Regions from separate parts of the Nostoc sp. 'Peltigera membranacea cyanobiont' 232 genome, predicted to be linked through region 3. Evidence: predicted binding sites of a transcription regulator. Region 3 holds the regulator's gene; each other region holds the start of a gene.
The links. Region 3 encodes NtcA, which controls nitrogen genes in cyanobacteria. Its sites were predicted from a motif close to TNTGTANNNNNNNNTACANA; they were not measured.

Region 1 (2,276 bases), on a different contig from region 3:
CCAATGTAGTACAACGCCATTTCGCTCAAACCAGCATACTTATCACCTGCGAACAGAGGTTGGCCACCTTTCCAGATGGACTGGTGACAGTGCATTCCCGAACCGTTATCGCCAAAAATTGGTTTTGGCATGAAGGTAACGGTTTTGCCATATTTCTTGGCAACGTTCTTGATGACATATTTGTAAATCATCAACCAGTCAGCCGCTTCGATCAACTTACCAAATTTGAAACCTAGTTCGCACTGACCACCAGTAGCAACTTCATGGTGATGCTTTTCAATGGGCACACCTAATTTTGCCATTGTCAACAGCATTTCTGTACGGATATCTTGAAAAGAATCCGTCGGTGAAACTGGGAAGTAACCTTCTTTGAAGCGTGGTTTGTAGCCCAAGTTGGGTTTTTCATCGGTACCGGCTTTACCAGAATTCCAAGCACCTTCTTCGGAGTCTAAGAAGTAGTAGCCTTCGTTAGCAGTTTGGGCAAACCTAGCACTGTCAAAGATGAAGAACTCAGCTTCCGGGCCAAAGAAGACTGTATCACCAAGACCAGTGGAAACCAGGTAATCTACTGCTTTTTGGGCAATAACACGCGGACAACGGTTGTACCATTCGCCCGTGCGGGGTTCTTTGATACTACAAATTATACTTAGCGTTGGCTCTTTCATGAATGGGTCGATCCAAGCAGTGTTGGGGTCGAGTACCATCGTCATGTCCGATTCGTTGATCGCTTTCCAACCCCGGATGCTGGAACCGTCAAAAGGTACGCCATCAGTGAATGCAGTCTCATCGATTTGGTCTTGGAACAGTGTGAGGTGCTGCCAAGTTCCTACTGTATCGATGAATTTGAGATCAATCAGTTGAATTTTTTCATCTTGAATTCTCTTCAAGACTTCTTGTGGTGTTGTCATTGTTACTCCTTCTCTACCGATTTTCTAAAGTAAACCAGAATCTTCCATTGCATCCTAACCCTGCTGATCTCAATCAAGCCGTGACACACCAGAAATATCTTAAATACTAGACATTAGGGGATTTTGTAGCCTGTGCTACAGATATCTGGATTACAGGTTATATTAACCTTTCAGCAATCATCTGTACAAAACTGGAAAGTTCATCATATATGGGTCAACTTTGGCATAGAATCCTTAAATAGTGGATAGATTGTTTTTGTGCCGAATCTATTTTAAATAGCACAAAAATTTGCTGGCGCGTAAGTGCAGCCAAATAAATATCAAACCATAAATAGCAAGGATTGGGAGAAAAAAGAATGCGCGATGCGGTAACAAGTTTAATTAAGAATTATGACTTAGCTGGTCGGTATTTTGACCGGAATGCGATCGATAGCCTGAAGTCTTACTTTGACAGTGGTACAGTCCGAGTCCAAGCGGCGGCGGCGATAAATTCTAATGCGGCTGCACTTGTCAAGCAGGCTGGTTTAAAGTTATATGAAGAACTGCCAGAATTGATCCGTCCCGGTGGAAATTCCTATACAACTCGTCGTTATGCGGCTTGCCTGCGCGATCTAGATTACTATTTGCGCTACGCCACCTATGCGCTGGTTGCTGGGAATACAAATGTATTGGATGAGCGTGTGCTGCAAGGACTGCGGGAAACTTACAATTCTTTAGGAGTGCCTATTGGGCCTACGGTTCGCGGTATCCAGATTCTCAAGGATCTGATTAAGGAGCAAGTAGCAGCAGCAGGTGTGGTTAATACTGCTTTTGTAGATGAACCATTCGATCACATCACGCGCGAGTTGAGCGAGATCGATATTTAGCATCTAGCTCTGGTGGCTAAAAATCGCGGAACTATACAAACAAAGTTCGCATAAGTGGAATTAACAATTATCGCACTTTGGCTTGACTGGCAAGGTGCGTTTACTTTTATTAATACAGTTTGAATCTTACCAGGAGAGTCTAGTTAATTGGCTAAACAGAGACTCGACACACTATTAGTAGAGCGAAATTTATGTTCTTCTCGCGCCTTAGCACAACGGTTAATTCAGGCGGGGGAAGTTACTGTTAATCAGCAGTTAGTTGATAAGCCTGGTACAGAAGTTGATATTGCAGCTCAAATAAAAATTAAAGAGCGATCGCCTTTTGTTTCTAGAGGCGGTGAAAAACTTTCCAAAGCTTTGTCAGTATTTGCGATTCCTGTAGTAGAGCGCATTTGTTTAGATGGTGGGATTTCTACTGGTGGTTTTACTGATTGTCTCTTGCAAGCTGGAGCTAAACAAGTTTACGGTATTGATGTTGGTTACGGACAAGTTGACTGGCGGT
Region 2 (2,276 bases), on a different contig from region 3:
TCGCAGCTAAGATAGTGATGCCAAATGCTAATCTATACCATACAAAAATTAAAGTGTTTTTGGTTTTTAAGTATTCGAGCAAAAATGCAATTGATAGGTAGGAAAAAATAAAGGTTGAAATAATCCCTACAATTAATAGTCCAACAATATTATCGGGTAGTTGGTGAGCTTGAAATAATTTGAAGATTTTCAAACTTTTATAGAGCGTAGCAATGGTAAGAGTTGGAAACCCTAACAAGAATGAGAATTTCGCTGCTGTATCGCGTTCTAATCCTAAAAATAAGGCAGTTGTCAACGTCGAGCCAGAACGGGAAACTCCCGGAATTAAGGCAAGTGTTTGTCCCAATCCAACTAAAATACCATCCCGAATCTGCAATGAATCAAAATTTCGCTTGCGAGTACCAATTCTTTCTGCCAAAGCTAATACAAGCGCCATGATGATTGACATGATGGCAATAATTAATGCACTCTCTGGTAGAACGTCTTTTAAAAGAAAGCCGAAAATTAAGGCAGGCAAAGTTCCTACTACAATCCCCACTAGAATTTTCCATTCTTCACGTTGCCAATCTTTCTGTTTTAGTGCTTCGATTCCACCTTTGACAATACTAGAAATCAGCGACCAGAAATACCCTACAATTGCGATCACACTGCCAAATTGAATGGCATCGACAAAATCTTTAGAACCTAGTTCTTTCCAACCAAATACCTTTGTAAAAATCAGAAGATGTGCAGTGCTACTGATTGGCAAAAACTCTGTAATCCCTTGAACGATACCCAAAATAAAAGCTTGGATAAACTCCATTGCAATTAATACCTTTTTCCTGTTCTAGACATCATTATGAACATTGTCTAGATGATGATGTTGCTTTATATACTTTCTACTGCACCTAATCTTATCGAAAATCCGATTTTACCGATCAATAACATCATCTAAGACGCTGACCATGTTCTTACACCCACTTCGATAAGTCAACGAAATTTTAGCAGTTCATCAAACTTTAATATTTAACGGACTAATATCGTTCGCTTTTTAACTGTTAAATTTTACCCTTCATCTCTCTGTAGTCCTCTCTCTACAAGAAACTACAGAGCGGTTTTGTCTGGTTTGCACCAGCACTCCGGGAAATTTCAGTATAATTACAATGCCCCTGGGGTGGATTTTAAAGTGTGATATCTTAAATAAGATAAAGTTTAGTAACAAATATTAAAAACTTTGATTAATAATACACTGTCCTCCTACACTGCTTCTACCCCTTCTATTGATACTGAGTTCAATTTGGCTGATACTGGGCACCAAGGGATCGGGCAATTGGAATCTACACTTTCCTTTTCTGCCTCTCTCCCTTTATCTATTTCTGCTAGACAAAGTTGGTTAGTGTTTGCGGCGGCGGTGTTTTTGGTATCAGTGCCAGTATTTGTAGAAGCGCCAATAGTGCGATCGCTACCAACTCTGAGTTTAGCGTTGACAGCATTTTGGCTGTGGCTAAGTTTTTCCTTAATGTCGCGTTCTGCAACTTATGTCTGGGGGGATTTGCTCTTAGGATTTAGCTGGAGTTGGTTAGCAGGGGCGATTTACTGGGGCTGGTTACGTTGGGAACCTTTATGGCATCTACCAGTAGAATCTATAGGTTTACCCTTTGCTTGCTGGTGTCTGGCGAAGAATTGGGGCAAGGTGGGTAGCTGGTTTTATTTAGGTTCTTTACTCGGTACAGTTTTAACAGATGTATATTTTTATCTAGCAGACTTGATGCCCTATTGGCGGCAAATTATGAGAGTAGATGCAGATGGCGCACCACAAATATTACAAAATGCCCTGATGCAAGTACAAACCCCTTGGGGACAAAGTTGGGCAATAATTCTCGCCTTAGTGCTTTCAACAGTCGGGATTTTAGCTTTAGGTCGAAATCAAAGACACTGGTATGCCTTTGGTGGAGCAGTTTTAAGCACAATTTTGGTAGACAGCCTATTTTTGTTAGCTGCGATCGCAGCGTGAAGGAGGCACAAGGCACAAGGTTGCAACGATGGTCTTCTCTCACTGAAACTTTTTCCAGTCAGTCTACGGCACATCAAGAATGATGGTGTAGATAATTAATTAGTTAAGAAATATTACACAATACTCCATCACCCTCAAGTCCTCTTGCTAGGGTCATCGATATTAGACATCACACGGTTTTGTGTCTGCTTGGAAGGTAAAATCAGCCACCCCGAAAAGATTTTGGAGCGTAGGGAATACTACCGGGATCGTTGATAGAAGCCTATTACAGCTATACATGCAC
Region 3 (2,276 bases):
ACGAGAGGTTTGGCTAAAATCTCCAGTCAAATCGTCTTTGCTGGCAAAAGCCAAACAATGGATGAGGATGTCTAACTTCCCCCACTGTTCGCGGATTGTCTCAAAGGTAGATTGAATCTGCTCCTCATCTTGGACATTACAGGGAAGAAATAAGCTTGGGTTGAGGGGTTCTACCAACTCCGCAACTTTTTTCTCCATTTTGCCGCGTTCATCCGGCAGATAAGTAATACCCAGGTTTGCTCCGGCTTTATGCAGCTGTTGGGCGATGCCCCAGGCGATCGAGCGGTTATTGGCAATACCTGTAACAAGAGCATTTTTTCCAGTCAGATTCAGCATAGAAATTATTAATGCGATCGATCATTAGGAGCATACTAGAATCTGAGGCACGTTTTGTCTTTGTTTTATACAGGATTTGCAAAAATGAATATTGAGAAGGGTGTTTGCTGTGACAAAATTCTTGATTTTTCCTAAAGATTTTCTCAAGATATCTTTATTTGTTCTTTAAAAAACCCTTTTTAATACGGCTATTGGAACTACTTATAAACAATTAGTAGCTGAAAGGATCAACAATTATGTATCATTATAAACAAAGAGTTATGAAGTGATTTGTTTGAGTATAGGAAAGTACAGAAAGGTTGACGGTGCTTTATTCATTTTTCAGGTGTATTCTTAGGTAATCAGTTTTTGTTTTTCCGGCATTGGGTAGGGGAAGGGAGATGATCGTGACACAAGATAAAGCCCTAGCAAATGTATTTCGTCAGATGGCGACCGGGGCGTTTCCGCCAGTTGTGGAAACGTTTGAACGCAATAAAACGATCTTTTTTCCTGGCGATCCTGCCGAACGAGTTTATTTTCTTTTGAAAGGTGCTGTTAAGCTTTCTAGGGTGTACGAGGCAGGAGAGGAAATAACAGTAGCATTGCTTCGGGAAAATAGTGTTTTTGGTGTTTTGTCATTGCTGACAGGAAATAAGTCGGATAGGTTTTACCATTCGGTTGCATTTACGCCTGTGGAATTACTGTCAGCCCCAATTGAACAAGTAGAGCAAGCACTCAAGGAAAATCCAGAATTATCAATGTTAATGCTGCGGGGTCTGTCTTCGCGCATTTTACAGACAGAGATGATGATTGAAACTCTCGCTCACCGAGATATGGGTTCCAGATTGGTGAGTTTTTTGTTAATTCTTTGTCGAGATTTTGGCGTTCCTTGTGCTGATGGGATCACTATCGATCTGAAGTTATCTCATCAAGCGATCGCAGAAGCAATTGGTTCAACTCGTGTTACCGTTACTAGACTGCTAGGGGATTTGCGTGAAAAGAAGATGATTTCGATCCACAAAAAGAAGATTACTGTGCATAAACCTGTTACCTTAAGTAGGCAATTCACATAAAATCAATTGGAGAGAGGGGAATCGGCGCGTGTTCTATTTTGAAAGATGACACTAATAGCTAGAGGTAAATCTAAAATTGAGTAATTTCAGCTATTGCCAATTTCCACTTCTTTCCAGACAATGCTTAAAAGTAGTAGGCTGTATCTGGAAGGATTTCGGTAGCTAAAGATGACCACCGGATACATCCTCATCGCAGCAATTTTAATCTTGGGAGGCGTAATTGCAACCGTGGGCGATCGCATCGGCACACGAGTTGGCAAAGCTCGCCTCTCACTTTTTAAGCTTCGTCCGAAAAATACTGCTGTAGTGGTAACTATTTTTACGGGCGGTTTGATTTCAGCATCAACGTTAGGAATTTTATTCGCTGCCGACGAAGGCTTGCGAAAAGGAGTCTTTGAATTAGAAGATATTCAAACAGACCTCAGACAGAAGCGGGAACAGCTAAAAACCGCAGAAACTCAGAAAAGTCAGGTAGAAAGCGAGCTAAACCAAGCTAGAGTTGCCCAAACAAAAGCACAACAAGACTTGCAGGTAATTAATCAATCCTTGCAGGCGGCAAATGCCAAACAACGCCAAACACAAGCTCAATTGAACCGCACTATTAGTCAACAAGCCCTAACTCAAACTCAACTCCAACGCACTCAAGGTCAGCTAGGACAAGTTGTAACTCAATACCAAAAAGCTATAGCTGAGTTGCAAAGCGTTTCCACTCAGAGAAAAGAGCTACAGGCCGCAGTTGAACTACTAAAGACAGAACGACAACGACTGTACGCTGAAGCGAAAAAAGCCATTGACGAAGCCAAAACAGCTATTGAAAAACGCGATCTCGAACTTGCTAACCGTCAAGAAGCCATAGAAATGCGCGATCAAAAAATTGGCCAACTCGAT

Region 1: a site for NtcA is predicted at 1,031-1,050, ahead of glnA (type I glutamate--ammonia ligase). Genes of this name have one in related genera too.
Region 2: a site for NtcA is predicted at 1,192-1,211, ahead of CDG79_RS27860 (DUF3120 domain-containing protein). Genes of this name have one in related genera too.

The regions. Positions count from the first base shown of each region.
Region 1 is NZ_NOLK01000016.1:16,767-19,042, reverse strand. Features, by position in the region: gene glnA (type I glutamate--ammonia ligase) at 1-908, opposite strand, end outside; gene apcB (allophycocyanin subunit beta) at 1,265-1,774, shown strand; gene CDG79_RS07740 (TlyA family RNA methyltransferase) at 1,922-2,276, shown strand, end outside.
Region 2 is NZ_NOLK01000109.1:941-3,216, reverse strand. Features, by position in the region: gene CDG79_RS27865 (undecaprenyl-diphosphate phosphatase) at 1-802, opposite strand, end outside; gene CDG79_RS27860 (DUF3120 domain-containing protein) at 1,214-1,993, shown strand.
Region 3 is NZ_NOLK01000057.1:16,969-19,244, reverse strand. Features, by position in the region: gene fabI (enoyl-ACP reductase FabI) at 1-336, opposite strand, end outside; gene ntcA (global nitrogen regulator NtcA) at 717-1,388, shown strand; gene CDG79_RS19495 (DUF3084 domain-containing protein) at 1,557-2,276, shown strand, end outside.